4 regions of the Streptomyces sp. NBC_00370 genome follow, and region 4 is predicted to be linked to each of the others. Evidence: riboswitches for the same ligand, from Rfam matches in the RefSeq annotation. Region 4 holds a riboswitch; each other region holds the start of a gene.
What was found. A riboswitch is a leader RNA that binds a small molecule or an ion and turns the genes downstream of it on or off. The one in region 4 is predicted to bind cyclic di-AMP.
Positions count from the first base shown of each region.

Region 1: it holds a riboswitch for cyclic di-AMP, as region 4 does, so the genes downstream of both, OHS57_RS28580 (M23 family metallopeptidase) here and OHS57_RS15110 (transglycosylase family protein) in region 4, are expected to answer to the same signal.
Region 2: it holds a riboswitch for cyclic di-AMP, as region 4 does, so the genes downstream of both, OHS57_RS20665 (M23 family metallopeptidase) here and OHS57_RS15110 (transglycosylase family protein) in region 4, are expected to answer to the same signal.
Region 3: it holds a riboswitch for cyclic di-AMP, as region 4 does, so the genes downstream of both, OHS57_RS03535 (LysM peptidoglycan-binding domain-containing protein) here and OHS57_RS15110 (transglycosylase family protein) in region 4, are expected to answer to the same signal.

Region 1 is NZ_CP107968.1:6,394,900-6,399,729, reverse strand. It holds gene OHS57_RS28590 (bifunctional acetate--CoA ligase family protein/GNAT family N-acetyltransferase) at 1-1,464, opposite strand, end outside; gene OHS57_RS28585 (HPr family phosphocarrier protein) at 1,607-1,888, shown strand; gene OHS57_RS28580 (M23 family metallopeptidase) at 1,994-2,770, opposite strand; cyclic di-AMP (ydaO/yuaA leader) riboswitch at 2,784-2,945, opposite strand; gene OHS57_RS28575 (M16 family metallopeptidase) at 3,139-4,506, opposite strand; gene OHS57_RS28570 (M16 family metallopeptidase) at 4,524-4,830, opposite strand, start outside.
Region 2 is NZ_CP107968.1:4,621,879-4,626,708, forward strand. It holds gene OHS57_RS20645 (HAD family hydrolase) at 1-167, opposite strand, end outside; gene OHS57_RS20650 (hypothetical protein) at 233-433, shown strand; tRNA gene OHS57_RS20655 (tRNA-Met) at 498-571, shown strand; gene OHS57_RS20660 (PP2C family protein-serine/threonine phosphatase) at 836-2,005, shown strand; cyclic di-AMP (ydaO/yuaA leader) riboswitch at 2,299-2,454, shown strand; gene OHS57_RS20665 (M23 family metallopeptidase) at 2,466-3,542, shown strand; gene OHS57_RS20670 (aldo/keto reductase) at 3,619-4,563, shown strand; gene OHS57_RS20675 (PrsW family intramembrane metalloprotease) at 4,590-4,830, opposite strand, start outside.
Region 3 is NZ_CP107968.1:825,931-830,760, reverse strand. It holds gene OHS57_RS03550 (sulfatase) at 1-141, opposite strand, end outside; gene OHS57_RS03545 (MFS transporter) at 265-1,551, opposite strand; gene OHS57_RS03540 (DUF6221 family protein) at 1,768-2,166, opposite strand; cyclic di-AMP (ydaO/yuaA leader) riboswitch at 2,617-2,781, shown strand; gene OHS57_RS03535 (LysM peptidoglycan-binding domain-containing protein) at 2,784-3,635, shown strand; gene OHS57_RS03530 (hypothetical protein) at 3,644-3,853, opposite strand; gene OHS57_RS03525 (glycosyltransferase family 2 protein) at 4,137-4,830, shown strand, end outside.
Region 4 is NZ_CP107968.1:3,410,351-3,415,180, reverse strand. It holds gene OHS57_RS15120 (cytochrome P450 family protein) at 1-1,173, shown strand, start outside; gene OHS57_RS15115 (transglycosylase family protein) at 1,312-2,232, shown strand; cyclic di-AMP (ydaO/yuaA leader) riboswitch at 2,509-2,687, shown strand; gene OHS57_RS15110 (transglycosylase family protein) at 2,691-3,380, shown strand; gene eno (phosphopyruvate hydratase) at 3,661-4,830, shown strand, end outside.

The DNA.
Region 1 (4,830 bases), 3.0 Mb from region 4:
CATCTCGGTCACGGTGTCGACGCGGATGACGCCGGCCTGCCGCATCAGGGCCGAGACCGTGCCCTCCGGGATGCGGCTGACCGGGACGGCGTGGCCGGGCGGTTCGCTGCCGGTGTGCCGGGCGCCCTTGACGACGACGACCGGTTTCGTGGCGGCCATCCGGCGGGCGAGCCGGGTGAACTTGCGCGGGTTGCCGAGCGATTCGAGGTACATCAGGACCACGTCGGTCTCCGGGTCCTCGTACCAGTACTGCAGGAACTCGTTGCCCGAGACGTCGGCGCGGTTGCCCGCCGAGACGAAGGACGAGAGGCCGGCGCCGCGCCGGTGGAGGCCGGAGAGCAGGGCGATACCGATCGCGCCCGACTGGGTGAAGAGCCCGATGCGGCCGCGGTGCGGCGACTGCGGTGTGAGGGAGGCGTTCAGCCGTACGTCGGCCGCGGTGTTGATGATCCCGAAGGCGTTGGGGCCGATGAGCCGCATCCCGTACGAGCGGGCCTGCCGCAGCAGGGCGCGCTGGCGCTCCCTGCCCCGGTCGCCGCTCTCGGCGTATCCGGCGGAGAGCACGACCACGCCCCGTACGCCGTGCGCGCCGCAGTCGGCGACGGCGTCCGGCACCCGGCCGGCGGGTACGGCGATGACGGCCAGGTCGACCGGGCCTTCGACGGCGGCGACCGAGCGCAGGGCGGGTACGCCGTCCAGCTCGCCCTCGTCGTCGGCGAAGGCGCTGTTGACCGCGTACGTACGGCCGGTGAAGCCGGCGCCGAGGAGGTTGCGCAGGACCGTGCGGCCGACGCCGCCGGGGGTCCGGCTGGTGCCGACGACGGCAACGGATCCGGGGGCCAGCAGCCGCTGCACCGAGCGCGCCTCGGCCCGCTGCTCACGGCCGCGCTGCACGGCCAGCGACTCGGCGGTGGGTTCGAGGTCGAGGGTGAGGCGTACGGCGCCGTCCTCGAAGCTGCGCTTCTGGGTGAATCCGGCGTCCCGGAACACCTTGATCATCTTGTTGTTGGCGGGCAGCACCTCGGCGGCGAAGCGCCGGATGCCGCGCTCGCGTGCGACCGCCGCGATGTGTTCGAGCAGTGCGGAGGCGACGCCGCGCCCCTGGTGGGCGTCCTGGACGAGGAAGGCGACCTCCGCCTCGTCGGCGGGCGCCGAGGCCGAGCGGCCCAGCTCGTCGATCCGGTCGTAGCGGACGGTCGCGATGAAGTCGCCGCCCACGGTGACGGCGAGTCCGACCCGGTCCACGTAGTCGTGGTGGGTGAACCGGTGCACGTCCTTGTCGGAGAGCCGGGGGTACGGCGCGAAGAAGCGGTAGTACTTGGACTCGTCGGAGACCTGCTCGTAGAAGCTCACCAGCCGTTCGGCGTCGTCGGCGGTGATGGGCCTGATCCGCGCGGTGCCTCCGTCGCGCAGCACCACGTCTGCTTCCCAGTGATCGGGGTACGCGTGATCCGACGGCGTCATACGTCAAGCCTATGGCCTGACCCGCGGCGTTCGCAGCGGTCGCGGCCGGTGGCGGGGCGGGGCACCCTGGGGCGGCAGAACCGTTTTGGCCGCACATGAGACACTGGTCTAGACAACCTCTTGAGACTTGAAGGGCAACACCATGGCTGAGCGCCGCGTCAACGTCGGCTGGGCCGAGGGCCTGCACGCCCGCCCCGCATCCATCTTCGTCCGCGCCGCCACGGCCTCCGGCGTCCCCGTCACGATCGCGAAGGAAGGCGGCAGCCCGGTCAACGCCGCGTCCATGCTGGCCGTGCTGGGACTCGGTGCGCAGGGCGGCGAGGAGGTCGTGCTCGCTTCCGACGCGGACGGCGCCGACGCCGCGCTGGACCGGCTGTCGAAGCTGGTGGCCGAGGGACTGGACGAGCTTCCCGAGACGGTCTGACCCGCCCGGCGCGTCCGAAGCGTCCGTAGCCAAGCGGCGGTGACCCCCGGATCCGGGGGTCACCGCCGCTTGGCTGTCCGCGTGGGCCCGCGGGGGCCGCCGGTGTCAGACGTGCACGCCGTGCTTGCGCAGATACGCCAGCGGGTCGACGTCCGTGCCGTACTCCTGGCCGGTCCTGGCCTCGAAGTGCAGATGCGGTCCTGTGGCGTTGCCCGTCGCCCCCGAGAGGGCGATCCGCTCCCCCGGCGTGACGGACTGGCCGACCGTCACCTGGATCGAGGAGAGATGGCCGTACTGCGTGTACATGCCGTCGCGCATCCGGATCACCACGTTGTTGCCGTAAGCGCCGCCCCAGCCCGCCTCCACGACGGTGCCGGCGCCGACGGCGACCACCTCGGTGCCCGTGGCGGCGTGGAAGTCGATGCCGGTGTGGCTGCCGGACGACCACAGCGCCCCGCCGCTCTCGTACCCGGTGCTCACGTACGAGTGCGCGACCGGCGTCCGGAAGGCGTTCAGCCGCTTGCGCGCGGCGGCGCGCGCGGCGCGCTGCCTGGCCTCGCGCACCTCTTGGGCGCGCGCCTCGGCCTTCCGCTTCGCCTCCGCCCTGGCCTCGGCGACCCGCTTCGCCTGCTCGGCGGCGGCCCGCTGGGCCGTCGCCTGGGCGGCGATGGTGTCGCTTATCGAATCGCCGATGACGATGGCCTGGGTGGTGCTGCTGCCCTGTCCTGCGGCCGGGCCCTCGGGCTCGGCGGCGAGCGCCTGGGAGGACAGTGCTCCGACGACTCCGCTGACGGTGAGCGTCGCGACGCCCGCCACGCTCATGCTCCTGCGGGTGGGACGTCTGCGGGCACGGTGCTTCCCGGTGGGACGGGTGAACGCCATGGAGTGGCTGATCCTTTCCTTCCTTCTCGCCTACCGGGTTAGCTGACGGGTTCGGAGCAGGAAGGTCTCCTACGGGCACCTCCGCACGGCCGGCGAAGGCATCCGATTCACCCCAGGGACATGGGTCCCCGGCTCCCCAGGCTCGCGCCTGACGGGGACTCGGCGATGGCTGCCCGATGCCGCGGACGCGGCTGGTGACTGGCGGACAGCCCGACCGACGCTAAGCGGGCGGACTTCGCATCACCAAAGCCGCGCGGGCATTTGTAGCGCACACCACAGGGCAGAGCGGGCAAAAGGGAGAACCCCGGCCACCCGCACCGGGGTTCTCCCCTGAGGTCCTGCCGCTCGGATCGGCCCTTACGGACGGATCAGCCCGCGACGACCGTCACATCGCCGATACCGAGAGCCGTGACCGGCTCCTTGATCTGCGCGGCGTCACCGACGAGCACCGTGACGAGCCGGTCGACCGGGAACGCGTTGACGGCAGCGGCCGTCGCCTCGACCGTGCCCGTCTCGGCCAGCCGCGCGTACAACTGCGCCTGGAAGTCGTCCGGGAGATGCTGCTCGACCTGGTCGGCCAGCGTCCCGGCGACCGAGGCGGCCGTCTCGTACTTCAGCGGGGCGACCCCGACCAGGTTCTGCACGGCGACGTCCCGCTCGGCCTCGGTGAGACCGTCCGCCGCGAGGGTGCGCAGCACCGTCCAGAGGTCCTCCAGCGCCGGGCCGGTGGACTCCGTGTCCACCGAACCGCTGATGGCGAGCATCGCGGCGCCCGTGCCGTCGGCGGCCGAGCGCAGCACCTGGCCGAACGCCCGTACGCCGTACGTGTAGCCCTTCTCCTCACGCAGCACCCGGTCGAGCCGGGAGGTGAGCGTGCCGCCCAGGCAGTACGTGCCGAGCACCTGGGCCGGCCAGACGCGGTCGTGCCGGTCGGCGCCGATGCGGCCGATCAGCAACTGCGTCTGTACGGCGCCCGGTCGGTCCACGATCACGACGCGGCCCGTGTCGTCGGCGGTGACGGCGGGCACCGGGCGCGGCTCTGCCGTGTTGCCCGTCCAGTCGCCGAGGCTGTCGGCGAGCACCTGGTCCAGATCGACGCCGGTGAGATCGCCGACGACCACGGCGGTCGCCGTGGCCGGACGGACGTACGCGTCGTAGAAGGCGCGCACGCCCGCCGCGTCGATCCGCTCGACCGTCTCCTCGGTGCCCTGGCGCGGCCGGGACATCCGCAGGGACGCCGGGAACAGCTCCTTGGAGAGCTGCTTGGCGGCGCGGCGGCCCGGGTTGGCCGTCTCGTGCGGGATCTCGTCGAGGCGGTTGCGCACCAGCCGCTCGATCTCGCTGTCCGCGAAGGCGGGGGCGCGCAGCGCCTCCGCGACCAGGCCGAGCGCCTTGGGCAGCCGGGAGACCGGCACTTCGAGGGAGACCCGGACGCCGGGGTGGTCGGCGTGCGCGTCGAGCGTGGCGCCGCAGCGCTCCAGCTCGGCGGCGAACTCCTCGGCCGAGTGCTTGTCGGTGCCCTCTGACAGGGCGCGCGCCATGATCGTGGCGATGCCGTCGAGCCCTTCCGGCTCGGCGTCGAGGGGGGCGTCGAGACAGATCTCGACGGCCACCACCTGCTGTCCCGGGCGGTGACAGCGCAGCACCGTCAGACCGTTGGCCAGGGCGCCCCGTTCGGGCGCGGGGAAGGCCCAGGGCCTGGCCTCGCCGGCCGTCGGCCGCGGGTGGAACTCCATGGTCGCGGCAGCCTCGGTCACTTGTCCGCCCCTTCGTGCTCGGTCTCTTCGGTGGCCGCTTCGTCAGCAGGCTCTTCGGCGGCGAGCGGTTCGTACACCAGGACCGCCCTGTTGTCGGGGCGCAGTCGCGCGGCGGCGACGGCCTTCACCTCGGCTGCCGTGATGTCCAGGACCCGGGTCACCGCGGTCAGGGCCAGCTGCGGGTCGCCGAACAGCACGGCGTACCTGCACAGTTCGTCGGCGCGGCCGGCGACCGTACCGAGCCGGTCCAGCCACTCGCGCTCCAGCTGCGCCTGCGCGCGCTCCATCTCCTCGTCGGTCGGG
Region 2 (4,830 bases), 1.2 Mb from region 4:
GGTTTGATCAGGCGCAGGGCGTCGGTCGCTTCCCTGTTCTGCGCGGTCACCGCCCCGGCGAGAGCGGACATGGTGTGCCGGGGAACGCCCAGCCAGTCGGCCCAGGAGGCCCAGTAGCGGTCGTCGCGAACGAGGGTCTCGCCGACGTCGAACACGATGGTTTCAATCACCGGTCCAACCCTAGGGTGCGACTCTCCGCCGATTGTCAGTGGCTGGCCGTAGCCTTGCTCCCATGTTCGCTTATCCGTCCGCTTCTTCGCGTTCTTCCCGCGCCCGCGGTTCCGTGCGGTCCGCGGCCGTCGTCAATTCGGAGATCCGCGCCCTCTGGGCGCAGGCAGGTGCCGGCCTCTCGCCGGCCGAGCAGGAGCGCTATCAGCGACTGCTGGTGGAGTGGTCGGCGGCGGTGAAGGCCGAGGTCGTGACGGCGGCCTGAAAACCGTGGCAGCCCGAGAGTGGAGATGATCTTGATCGGGATGCCGTAGAGTTGGGTTTACCGACGCGGGGTGGAGCAGCTCGGTAGCTCGCTGGGCTCATAACCCAGAGGTCGTAGGTTCAAATCCTGCCCCCGCTACTCACCACCGAAGGCCCGGATCCACACTGGATCCGGGCCTTCGGTGATTCCGCCGCCCGACCAGGCGCAAGAGCTCGCTGTCAGAGCTTGCGTCGTCCGGCCGAGGGGCGGATCGTCGGAGTGGACGGCCGGATCTTCGCCGGGCGTGCCGGTAGCCCACTCGGTCGATGCGGGTCGCAGCCCGGCGCGGCAGCGGCCAGCCTTGGTGGGGCGCGGTACCGTCCGCGACCGTAGCCGGAGCGGCAGGAGAGACAACTGGTGGGGATGCTTGGGAGCCGTAAGACTCCGGCAGCGCGCAGAGTGCAACGCGCGGACGGCGACCAGAGCCCCCGCGCGCGCTGGATCGTGCGCTGTATGCCGGCTTTCGTCATCTTCGTCGGGGTCGTCTTCGACTCGGCGACCCCCACCCGCTTCACCGCGTCCCCCTTCTTCGCCGCGGCCCCGCTGGTCGCCGCGCCCTTCTTCACCCTGACGGGCACCCTGCTGACGGGCACCGCCGCCGTGGCGATCGACATCGTGCTGCGCGTCTTCGGGGACGGGCTCTTCAGACTCCAGGCGTTCACCGAGCTGCTGACGATCCTGGTGGTCTCCGTCCTCGCGCTCGCCATCAACCGCATCGTCCGCCGCACCAACGAGCGGCTGACCTCTGCCCGGATCATCGCCGAGACGGCCCAGCGCGCCGTCCTGCCGACGCCCGCCGACCGGATCGGCGGGCTGCACATCGCCGCGCGGTACGAGGCGGCGCAGGAGGGCGCGTTCATCGGGGGAGACCTGTTCGCCGTACAGGACACCCCGCACGGCGTACGGCTGGTCGTCGGCGACGTGCGGGGCAAGGGGCTCGGGGCCGTCGAGACGGTGTCCGTGGTCATCGGCGCCTTCCGGGAGGCGGCGGAGCAGGAGAGCTCGCTGGAGGGGGTCGCGCAGCGGCTGGAGCGCGCCATGACCCGCGAGGGCGCGCGGCGCGGCACCATCGATCTCTTCGAGGGGTTCACCACCGCCGTGCTGGCCGAGATCCCGCACGGCAAGGACGTCGTGCGGCTGATCAACCGGGGGCACCCCGAGCCGCTGATGCTGTTCGCCGACGGCGCCGCGCTGATGCTCTCGCCGACCGAGTTCGCGCTGCCGCTGGGGATGGCCGAGCTGGGCGGGTGGCCGGACCGCGCCGACGAGATCGACTACCCGACGGGCGCGACGCTGCTCTTCTACACGGACGGCCTCTCCGAGGCGCGTGACCGGCAGGGCGTCTTCTACGACCCGCGCGGCCGGCTGGACGGGGTGATCTTCCCGGGGCCCGACGAACTGCTCGACGCGATGATCGGCGACGTACGGGTGCACACGGGCGGCGGCCCCAACGACGACATGGCGCTGCTCGCGGTCAGCAGGCCGGCGGAGGGGCAGCCCGAGCGGCGCAGAACGATGCCGGTCGTGCCGTAGGGCCGCGCTGGTCGTGCCGTAGATCGCGCGTATCGCTCGCCGGATCCTGTCCGGATCCCGTCCCGCTACCTTCCGTGTTCGAACGGCGCCCCTGCGCATAACTACTGACACACCATCAGAAACACGTGTGGGTCCGTAAACCCGTCAACTCGCCCACTTGCGCCTGCATGTGTCCTGTTACGTCCGATGCGAACTTGTTAACGATCACCGGGAACAGCTTGGAATAACGGCCTGGTCTCTATTAACGTTCGATAACGCAGCGCGGTCGTCCCAGCCGTCGTCAGAGATGGCGCCGTGCGCACGCGCCGAATCCCGCAAGGGAACCGGGGAACCAACAATTGGGGTGAATCGGGAGTTTCTTGCTGCCGCAAAGCAGCGAGTCGCACCCGTAGGAGACCTTCCTGCTCCGAACCCGTCAGCTAACCCGGTAGGCGAGAAGGAAGGAAAGGAGAGCGCCCCAGTGGCGTCCAACAAGCCTGCCCCCGAGGCCTCCCTCGAAACATCTCCCTTCGGCGGCCTCGCCACCGAAGCCCCGCCGGACGGGGCCTGGGGCGACTGGAATCCCACCGGTGAGTGGAATCCCACCGAGGAGTCCGTCCTCCCGGTACGCGGCAGGCATCGCGTCGCCAAGCAGCGCAACGGACTCGCCCGCAGCTCCACGGTCCTCGGTGTCGGTGTCATCGCCGCCGTCGGCGCCGGCGGTATCGCCACGGCGCAGGAGAAGCCCGCGGTCTCCATCTCGCTGCCGGACGCGATAACCGACCACATCCCGGACGCCAAGTCGCTGCCCGGTGTGAGCGCGCTGCTGCCGGACGAGACCGAGCCGAACATCCTGGCCAGCGCCCCCCTCGGCGGCACGGACCTGGTGGCGAGCTCCGCGGTCCAGCACGGCGCGACCGCCGGCGGCGACGCGGGCGAGGCCCTGCGGGCCCGGATCCTCCAGCAGGCCGAGCACCAGCAGGCGGAGGCCGACCAGGCGGCCCAGGCGGCCGCCGAGACCACCGCGGCGAAGCAGGCCGAGGCCGAGGCGAAGAAGCAGCAGACCGAGGCCCAGAAGAAGGTCGAAGAGGCGAAGCAGAAGGCGGAGGAAGCGGCCAAGAAGAAGGCCGAGGAGCTCCGGCTCGCGAAGCTCGCCTCCAGCTACACCCTCCCCGTCGCCTCGTACACGATCACCTCCACCTTCGGTGAGGCCGGCTCCATGTGGGCCTCCGGCTACCACACGGGACTGGACTTCGCCGCGCCCACGGGCACCCCGATCAAGGCCATCCACAGCGCTACCGTCAAGTCGGCCGGCTGGGCCGGCTCGTACGGCTACCGCACGGTCCTGGAGCTGGAGGACGGCACGGAGCTGTGGTTCTGCCACCAGTCCTCGATGACCGTCACAGCGGGCCAGAAGGTCACCACCGGCGATGTGATCGGCCGCGTCGGCGCGACCGGCAACGTGACCGGGCCGCATCTGCACCTTGAGGTGCACACCCCGGACGGCACCGGTATCGACCCGAACGGATGGCTGCAGGCCAGGGGCATCAACCCCTGACCCCACCAGACCCCGGCGGCTCCGGCGCTCACCCCCCGACGTCGGAGTCGTCGGTCTTTCGGCGTTCAATGGACGAATGACCGATCTGCGAAAGCTGGGCACCTCCGACCTCCACGTCTCCCCGCTGGCCCTCGGCGGCAACGTCTTCGGCTGGGGCGCCGACGAGGCACAGTCCTTCGCCGTACTGGACGCGTACACGGCGGCGGGCGGCAACTTCATCGACACCGCCGACTCGTACACCGCCTGGGTCGACGGCAACGAGGGCGGCGAGTCCGAGACCATCATCGGCGACTGGGTCGCCTCACGCGGCAACCGCTCCGACGTCCTGATCGCCACCAAGGTCGCCAGCCACCCGAAGCGCAAGGGGCTCGCGCCGGCGAACATCAAGGCGGCGGTCGAGGACTCGCTGCGCCGACTGCGTACCGACTACATCGACCTGTACTACACGCATGTCGACGACACGAGCGTCTCCGTCGAGGACATCGTCACGACCCTCGACCAGCTGGTGAAGGAGGGCAAGGTCCGCGCGGTGGCCGCCTCCCAGATCGGGCCCGAGCGGCTGTCCGAGTCCGTCACCTTCGCCGAGAAGGAGGGCCTGGCCCGCTATGCGGCGCTCCAGGTCAACTACAACCTCGTCTCGCGGGACAGCTACGAGGGCGAACTGCGGGACGTCGTCGCCCGGCACGGGCTGGCCGCCGTGCCGTTCTTCTCGCTCGCCCGCGGCTTCCTGACCGGCAAGTACCGGCCCGGCACGACCGTCGAGAGCGTACGCAGCGAGGGCGCGGCCGAATATCTGAACACCGACCGTGGTCCCCGGGTCCTCGCCGCGCTCGACCGGGTCGCGGGGGCGCACGGCGCCGAGGTCGCGACCGTGGCGCTGGCCTGGCTGGCCGCGCAGCCGACCGTCGCTGTGCCGCTCGCCTCCGCGCGTACGGTCGAGCAGCTGCCGTCGCTGCTGGCGGTCGCGGATCTCGAACTGACGCCGGAAGAACTCGCGGAGCTGACGGCGGCCTCGGCGTAGGGGCGCCGCGGCCCGGGTATCCGGGCTCAGTACTGGCGGTACGGGTTGTAGCCGTCGTAGTCGACGTACGGCGGCGGCACCCAGACCCGGCCCGTGGCCCGCGCCGCGTAGGTGAGCGCGGGCCCCGCCAGCTCCTTCCGCTCCCACAGCCGGTCCAGCAGCTCCCGCTCGCGCTCGGCGAAGTCGCCGACGGCGAGACCGCGCCCGGCGCGGTGGCGCAGGAACGCCAGGGAGGTCGCCGTCACCTCGTACTCGGTGACCGCCCGC
Region 3 (4,830 bases), 2.6 Mb from region 4:
CCGCACCCGCCCCACGACCCGCGCGACGCCGGGGGTCCCCTCCTCGCCGGTCCGGTCCGGGTCCGGCTGCTCCGTGTCCGGCTTGTCCATGTCCGGCTTGTCCATGTCCGGCAGTTGGCGGGACTTCATGAAGGGCGACAACCCAAGTTCCTTCCGCGCGAGGCCCGGTGATGACGTGGCGGACCAGGCACAGAGGGTCGGGGCCGCAGACAGGTGTACGGCCCAGCGATGCGTTTTGTTCAACGCGTTTCCGCTGCCTTTCGCTCAATCGGGCACGGCGGCTACCGGCAGTTTTCTCCCCAGCCGCGCCAGGGGTGAGAAGACCATGAACAGGGGCGACAGCAGCAGACCGGCCGCGGTCACCAGGAGCGCGGTACGCGGTCCCCAGCCGGCGGCCAGGAAGCCGCCGAGCAGTGACCCGAGCGGGGTCAGACCCATGCCGACGACGTTGACGGTCGCGACGACCCGGCCCTGGATCCGCACGGGCGTCACGGCCTGCCGGACCGCCATGACCGTGACGTCGACCAGCTGGCCGAAGACGCCGAAGACGAAGTTCACCGCCATGAGCAGGGCGAGGGTGGCGGCGCCCGACCCGTGCAGCGCGGGGACGCACAGCAGTACGCCGTCCCCGAGCACGGCCGCCGACACCAGCACCAGGCCGTACCCGATCCTTCCGGGCAGCCACGCCGCCAGCAGCGAACCCGCCAGCGCGCCGGGACCGACGGCCGCGAGCGCCAGGCCGACGGCGGTGCCCGGCAGCTGCAGGGTGCGCGACAGGAAGAGCAGATAGACGGTCATCAGACCGGCGAAGGAGAACTGGAAGAGGGCCGAGCAGATCCCCACGGCCCGCAGCGAGCCGTCGCTGACGACCAGACGCAGTCCCTCGTGGATCTGCCGCCACATCCGGACGGCGGACCGCCCCTCGGACCCGGGCCCGGATCCCGCCCCGGACAGGGGTACCGGCTCGTTGCGGCTGATCCGCCGGACCGACAGGGACGACAGGACGAAGAAGCAGGCGTTGGCCGCCGCGGCGACCGGTACGGAGAGCAGCGAGACCATCGCCCCGCCGAGCGCGGGGCCGCCGATCTGCGCCGCCGACCTGCTGCCCTCCAGCAGGCTGTTGCCCTGGGCGAGCTGGTCGCGTGGCACCAGGCGTACCAGCGACGCCTGGTACGCCACGTCGAAGCACACGCTCAGTACGCCCACCAGGAAAGCGACCACGAACAGCACCGGAACGCCGAGCACCCCGAGAAGACAGCAGACCGGGATCACGGCCAGTGCCACGGCGCGGCCCGCGTCGGCCAGCACCATCATGGTGCGGGAGCGCCTGCGGTCCACCCACGCCCCCACGAAGAGCGAGAACAGCAGGATCGGTGCCTGCTGCACCGCGCGGAGGGCGCCGAGCTGACCGGCGCCCGCGTGCAGTGCCACCACGGCGACGAGCGGCAGTGTGACCTGCGCGGCCTGTGCCCCGAGCTGCGAGGCGCTCTGGCCGGCCCAGAGACTGCGGAAATCACGGTCCCGCGACAGGGCGGGAAGACGGAACGGCACAGTGACCCCTTGGGGCGCCGAGGGCTGAGGAAAAGGCTCGCCGTGCCGCGATCAGAGGCGGCACGCGATGACAGGTCGGTCGGGACCTACGTCAACGCGCGCTCGGGTGACCGGGCATCTCAGCTCCTCACGGGGTCGGCCGTCGTTCGGAGATTAACCGTCGGACGTCCGCCGCGAAAGCGATATTCGGTGCGGCGGTGTCCGCCCTCCGTCAGCTCAACCGGCGAACCGGGGAAGCCACTTCACCCGGTAGTCGGGGTGTCCCGCGTGCTCGGCCGCGATCTGCCGGACGACGAAGCCCAGGCCGACCGCGCGCCCGGAGGGGAAGTCACGGGCGGGGCGGTCCACGTCCAGCTCGGCCACCTCCGCGTACTCGCCGATGAGTACCCGGGTGGTCTCGATACGGCGGAGGGTCTGCGCCGGGTCCTGGTGGGCGATGTGATGGTCGTAGCCGTAGTCCTTCATGCTGAAGGCGATCGGGCCCGTGGAGCTGTGCACCTCGCCCGGCCGGTCCGGCGGGCACCGCCACGTGTCGCTGCCACCGTTGCGCGCGATCTGCTCCTCCTCGTCCAGCCGGGCCCGGACGAAGGTGATCAGTGCTTCGTTCTCGCTCACGCGTCTTGCTCCTCGAAAACGGCCCGTCCAGAGCTGTCAGTGGGCTTGGCGGGCTGGGACGGCCGTAGGGAAGGATACCGCGCGCGGCAACGGCACTTGCCTCGTCCGCGACCACACGCGCGCTTCCCATATGGGCGATTTGGCGGTATTGACCTTCAAGTCCGTATAGCCACCGATAGGTCAACTTGTCGTTCGGCGTTCCTCGTTGGAGCGCGCGGTTGCGGTATATCCCCGTGATGTGTGTCACGTAAGGACATGTCGGGCGTGCGCGCGGCCGGCTGCTATTTCCCGCGCACAGAAGGAAAGTTGAGTTCTCGGATCTTGTTCCGGTAACGAGATGTCGAACCGTCGGATTCCCGATTCGAGATGTTCCTGTAATCCCGGACTTGTTCAGGCCGGTCTTTGTCGCTTACGTTCACGTCACTCCGGGTGGACCGCCTAATCCTGCCGCCGTCCGGAAAACCCAATCCCACTCACTTACGGCAGGAGCGGGGGACCCAAGGTAAGCCGCCGGTCCGTAAACAGGACCGGCTAGGGGTGAAGCCACATTCATGTGGCCGGACATCTCCAGTCCGAACCCGACAGCTCACCTCGCAGGCGACGGAGAGGAATTAGTCATGCCCAAGAAGCACCGTCGTCCCCGTACCGGCCGGCTCACCCGACGCCTTATCGCATTCGGTACGGGTGGTGCGGCGCTCACCATCCCGCTGGTGGCCGCCACCACCGCCACAGCGGCGCCGTCCGTCCACAGCTCGGCCGTCGAGTCGGCCGTGAAATCGGCCCCCGCGTCCGTCGTGGCCGCCAAGAAGGCCGCGCCGACCACGTACTCCGTGGTCTCCGGTGACTCGCTCGCCAAGATCGCCCGCACCCACTCGCTGAGCGGTGGCTGGAAGAAGCTCTACCAGGACAACCGGCAGGCCGTCGGCGGCAACCCGTCGCTGATCCACCCCGGCCTCAAGCTGACCCTGGGCGGGAAGGCGGCGTCGAGGACGGCGGCGACGACCGCCGACAGGACTGTCACGAAGAGCGCTCCGAAGAGTGCCCCGAAGGCCGAGGCCAAGCCCGCCACGGCGGCGGCCGTCCCGTCCGGCAAGAGCGCCCAGGGCGGTACGAGCACCACCCCCATCCAGACGGCGGCCGCGTCGTACACCAACGACCTGGACGGCTGGATCAAGGAGTCGCTGGACATCATGGCCGCCCACGGCATCCCGGGCAGCTACGACGGCATCTACCGCAACATCATGCGGGAGTCGTCGGGCAACCCGGCGGCCATCAACAACTGGGACTCGAACGCCGCCGCCGGCACGCCGTCCAAGGGACTGCTGCAGGTCATCGACCCGACGTTCCAGGCGTACCACGTGGACGGCACGTCCATGGACAGCTACGACCCGGTGGCCAACATCACCGCCGCGTGCAACTACGCGGCTGCCACCTACGGCTCGATCGACAACGTGAACGGTCCCTACTGACCGGACCTTCACCCACCTGACGGGCCCACTCCGGCCGGACGACGCACACGTCCGGCGGGGGTGGGCCCGTTCGGCATGCGGGGGACATGGCGCATCGTGCAGTCGCCGATACGGCGCGCACCGGTACGTCCGCTGCCCCGGCCGAGGCCGGCCATCGCGTAGCCGATGCTGCCGAAGGCGATCAGGGTGAGCAGCAGAGCGAGGGTCCAGAAGAGCATCGCCGGGCCTCCGGGGTCTCGGAGCGGGGCGTGACTCCTGCCCGCGGTGGGACGCATCGGCAACGATGCGCAGAGTGCGATCCCTGGGGACGATAGCCCGTCGGGGCGTTTCTGAACAGGTGTCAAGTGGCCATCCGCGCCGCCCGCGCCCGGCGCCGGCCCGCTGGGCTGAATGAACGTCAGGGAAACGGCACCCGTCGTGTCGAAGTCATATTTACGTACAACCTTCTGAGGGGTGTGTGAATCTCACTCGGTGACCGCCGCTGTTGACGAGGGGGCCCGAATGCTGAAAGTGAGCATAGTGATTCCGGTTTACAACGCCGGAGAGCATCTGGATCGCTGCGCCGCATCACTGACCGGCCAGAGCCTTGGCTCCGACGCCTACGAGATTCTCTATGTGAATGACGGGTCGACGGACGACTCGGCCGAGCGGCTGCGCCGGCTCGCCGCCCGCCACCCGCATGTGCGCGTCCACCATCAGGAGAACTCCGGCTGGCCGGGCAAGCCCCGCAACGTCGGCGTGCGACTGGCCCGCGGCAAGTACGTGCAGTTCGTCGACCAGGACGACGAACTCGCCCCGGAGTCACTGGAACGCCTGGTCAGGCTGGGTGAGCGGAACGACTCGGACATCGTGCTTGGCAAGATGTACGGCACGATGACGGGACCGAGCAACGTGTTCAAACGGACCGTCGAGCGCTGCACGGTCAAGGACGCGCCACTGATCGAGAGCCTGACGCCGCACAAGATGTTCCGGAGATCCTTTCTGCTGGACCACGGCATCACATTTCCCGAAGGGCGCGTCCGGCTGGAGGACCAGCTCTTCATGGCCCGCGCCTACACCCGGGCGCGCACCGTCTCCATTCTCGGTGACTATCCGACCTACCGCTGGGTCCGCAGGGCGGACGGCGGGAACAACAGCAGCGGCGTCACGACGGCCGACACGTACTACCGCCATCTGCGGCATGTCGTCGAGGCCG
Region 4 (4,830 bases):
TGGCTCCGTGAGCACGCGCCGGTGCACAGGACCACGCTCCCGAGCGGGGTCGACGCCTGGCTGGTGACGCGGTACGGGGACGCCAAGCAGGCGCTCGCCGACGCGCGGCTGTCGAAGAACCCCGTGCACCACGCGGGGAGCGCCGCCGCCAAGGGCAAGACCGGGATCCCCGGCGAGCGCGACGCGGATCTGATGACGCATCTGCTGAACATCGACCCGCCCGACCACACCCGGCTGCGCCGGCTCGTCTCCAAGGCGTTCACCCCGCGCCGGGTGGCCGAATTCGCACCACGCGTGCAGGAGTTGACGGACCGGCTGATCGACGACTTCGCGGCGAAGGGCTCGGCCGACCTCATCCACGACTTCGCCTTCCCGCTCCCCATCTACGCGATCTGCGACCTGCTCGGCGTACCGGCCGAGGACCAGGACGACTTCAGGGACTGGGCCGGCATGATGATCCGGCACGGCGGAGGTCCGCGCGGCGGCGTCGCGCGCTCGGTGAAGAAGATGCGCGGCTATCTCGCCGAACTGATCCACCGCAAGCGGCGGGAGCCCGGCGACGATCTGATCTCAGGTTTGATCCGGGCCGGCGACCACGGGGAGCACCTGACCGAGAACGAAGCGGCGGCGATGGCCTTCATCATCCTGTTCGCCGGATTCGAGACGACGGTCAACCTCATCGGCAACGGCACGTACGCGCTGCTGCGCAACCCCGGCCAGCGGACCAGGCTCCAGGAAGCGCTCGCCGCCGGCGACACCGGCCTGCTCGCCACGGGCGTGGAAGAACTCCTGCGCTACGACGGGCCGGTGGAACTCGCCACCTGGCGCTACGCGACCGAACCGCTGACCGTCGGCGGGGTGGCCGTCGCGACCGGCGACCCCGTCCTCGTCGTCCTCGCCGCCGCCGACCGCGACCCCGCCCGCTTCGACGACCCCGACCGGCTGGATCTCGCTCGGAGTGACAATCAACACCTCGGATACGGGCACGGAATCCACTACTGCCTCGGCGCACCCCTGGCACGGCTGGAGGGTCGGACCGCACTTGCCACACTTCTGACCCGGCTGCCCGATGTGCGCCTTGCGGAGGATCCTTCCGATTTGCGGTGGCGTGGGGGGCTCATCATGCGTGGATTGCGCACGCTTCCGGTGCAGTTCACACCTCTGTCCGACTGACAAACCGTCAAGTCCGTGACTTTCACGTGATCTCCGCTGCATCGACTTGTGACAGACGTTCGAGTACCGCTACGTTCACCGACAGCTCCACCAGCCACACGGTGTAGTCGTATTTCCCGTCACACGGAAGGCAACCGCATGTCCGCGAACGGCCGTCATCGCCGCCCTCGGCAGGCTCCCGCACTGATCGTCGCCGCAGGGGTGACCGGATCGGCGATCGCGATCCCGCTGCTCGGCGCTGCCGGCGCCTCCGCCGCAGACGCCACGACCTGGGACCACGTCGCCGAGTGCGAGAGCGGCGGCACGTGGAGCGCGAACCTGGAGAACGGCTATTACGGCGGGCTGCAGATGTCGCAGGAGACCTGGAACTCCTTCGGGGGTGACCAGTACGCCAGCCGGCCCGACCTCGCCAGCCGCGCCCAGCAGATACAGGTGGCCGAGAAGGTCCTCGACGCACAGGGCCCGCAGGCGTGGACGAGCTGCGCCGCGGTCTCCGGTCTCACCAAGAGCGACGTCACGCCGGACGTCGACCCCGGTGCGGGTTCCGACCCGGCGGCCGAGGACGAGGCGCCGACCGGCGTGAGCAACGACAACGGCGGCGGCACCGTCGGCAGCGTGGTCGGTGGTCTGATCGACGGCGTGACCGGCGGCGGCGACAGCAGCACGTCCCCGAAGGCCACGGACACGCCCGCGCCTTCGCCGTCGGCCACCACCCCCTCCGGCGCCCCCTCGGCGACCACGCCCGCCCCTGACGCCTCCGGGACACCGTCCGGCACGCCGTCCGGGACCCCCTCCAAGGCGTCCAAGCACCGCGGCGCCGCGGCTCCCGAGACGACACGGCCGGGCAATTCGGGCGAACAGCGGGAAACTGGCCGTCATGCCTCGCGAGTTAACGAACCGGTACATGACGCGAAGGGTGACGGCATCTCCGTCGGTCAGTACGCCGCCCCCGTGGACGAGGCCCCGACGCTGATCACCGACGCGCTGAAGCTGCCGGGCGGCTGGCAGCAGATCTACGCGGCGGACGCGGCGCTGGCCAGTGCGGATCTCGCGAAGTAGCCTCTGCAGCGAGGGCAGTTAGAGACCCTATGTCCACTTCTGTGAAAGTGAGACAAGGGTCTCTTTGCCGTAATTGGTGTGCTCTGCCCGCCGGGTTCGTCCCTTTCCGCTCCCACCTGCGAAAACACAACGGTGTTGAAGACCGGTAAGGGCGATTTATCCGTGATGCTCTCCTTTGAACATCCGGGGCGGGCTGTGTTTACGTCTGAACCGCTCGCACCGCGGGCCCCGTCGACCGGCACGCCGAATCCTGCCGCCGGACGCCGGGAACAGTCGTCGCGTAAAGCGCCGTAGGCAGGAGCGGGGGACCCAAGGTTAGGCGCCGGACCCGGCCGTCGAGAGACGGCCGCCGACCGGCTCGGGGTGTAGCCACCTGCCGTCACGCGGCAGGTGGCCGGGCAACTCACTTGGCCCGAACCCGACAGCTGACCTCGTAGGCGTCGGTGAGGAGATGCTCCATGCTGCGTTCCAGCAATGCCAAGCACCGCCGCCCGTCCAAGGCCGTCCGCTACGCGACGCTCGCCGGAGTGACCGGTGCCGCCATCGCGGTACCGCTGCTCGGTGCCACGTCCGCATCGGCCGCCTCCACCTCGGAGTGGGACCAGGTCGCCTCGTGCGAGTCCGGCGGCAACTGGTCGATCAACACCGGCAACGGGTACTACGGCGGTCTGCAGTTCTCGTCGTCCACCTGGGCCGCGTACGGCGGCACCGCCTACGCCTCCAGCGCCGACCAGGCCTCCAAGTCGCAGCAGATAGCCGTCGCCGAGAAGGTCCTGGCCAGCCAGGGCAAGGGCGCCTGGCCGAGCTGTGGCGTCAACCTGTCCGGCGCGTCCAGCAGTTCGGACGCCGCCCAGCCGCAGGAGCAGGCCCCCCAGCAGCAGGCGCAGCCCAAGCAGCAGCAGGCGCAGCCCTCCTCGAAGCAGCAGTCGAGCCGCAGCGAGGCGCAGCCCGCGTCGCGCGGCCAGAGCCGTCCCACCACGATCAAGAAGGGTGACGGCGAGTACAAGGTCAAGGGTGGCGACACCCTTTCGAAGATCGCCACCGCCCATCACGTCAAGGGCGGCTGGAAGAAGGTCTTCGACCTGAACAAGGACATCGTCAAGGACGCCGATGTGATCTACCCGGGCCAGCAGCTCCACCTCAGCTAGTCCCGGGTCACTGACCCGACCGGTCCTCACCGACCACCCCGGTCCGGCGCGCGTCCCCCGTGCGTGCCGGGCCGGGGTTCCTTGTGCGGGTGCGGGTGCGGGCCCGCTACGGGGTCCCGGTGAAGCAGCCGCCGGATTTGTCCGGCCTGCCGGGTATTCGGTCCTCATTTCGTCCCAGCGTGCGGGCACAGGCCGGCCGACGCCCCGCCGCCGGTTAGGCTCTTGGCGCAAGGCCAACGGGCCCTGCGCTCCAAGCGTCACATCCCAGAAGGAGATGCTCGTGCCGTCCATCGACGTCGTCGTAGCCCGGGAAATCCTCGACTCCCGAGGCAACCCCACGGTCGAGGTCGAGGTCGGCCTCGACGACGGCAGCACAGGCCGTGCTGCTGTCCCCTCCGGTGCCTCCACCGGTGCGTTCGAGGCCCTTGAGCTCCGCGACGGTGACCAGAACCGTTACCAGGGCAAGGGCGTCGAGAAGGCCGTCCTCGCCGTCATCGAGCAGATCGGCCCGGAGCTCGTCGGCTACGACGCCACCGAGCAGCGGCTGATCGACCAGGCGATGCTGGACCTGGACGCCACCCCCGACAAGTCGTCGCTCGGCGCCAACGCCATCCTGGGTGTCTCCCTCGCCGTGGCGCACGCCGCCTCCGAGGCGTCCGACCTGCCGCTGTTCCGCTACCTCGGCGGTCCGAACGCGCACCTGCTGCCCGTCCCGATGATGAACATCCTGAACGGCGGGTCGCACGCCGACTCGAACGTGGACATCCAGGAGTTCATGATCGCCCCGATCGGCGCCGAGTCCTTCTCCGAGGCGCTGCGCTGGGGCGCCGAGGTCTACCACACCCTCAAGCGCGTCCTGAAGGACAAGGGCCTGGCCACCGGTCTCGGTGACGAGGGCGGCTTCGCGCCGAACCTGGACTCCAACCGCGCCGCGCTCGACCTCATCCTCGAAGCGATCAAGGAGGCCGGCTACGTCGCCGGCCGTGACATCGCGCTCGCGCTCGACGTCGCCGCCTCCGAGTTCTACAGCGAGGGCAAGTACAACTTCGAGGGCGAGTCCCGCTCGGCCGCCGAGATGACCGAGTACTACGAGGAGCTCGTCGCCTCGTACCCGCTCGTCTCCATCGAGGACCCGCTGTTCGAGGACGACTGGGCCGGCTGGAAGGTCCTCACCGACAAGCTGGGCGCCAAGGTCCAGATCGTCGGCGACGACCTCTTCGTCACCAACCCGGAGCGCCTCGCCCGCGGTATCGAGGAGGGCTCGGCCAACGCGCTGCTCGTCAAGGTCAACCAGATCGGTTCGCTGACCGAGACGCTCGACGCCGTCGAGCTGGCGCAGCGCAACGGCTTCAAGTGCATGATGTCGCACCGCTCGGGCGAGACCGAGGACGTCACCATCGCCGACCTCGCCGTCGCCGTGAACTGCGGCCAGATCAAGACCGGCGCACCG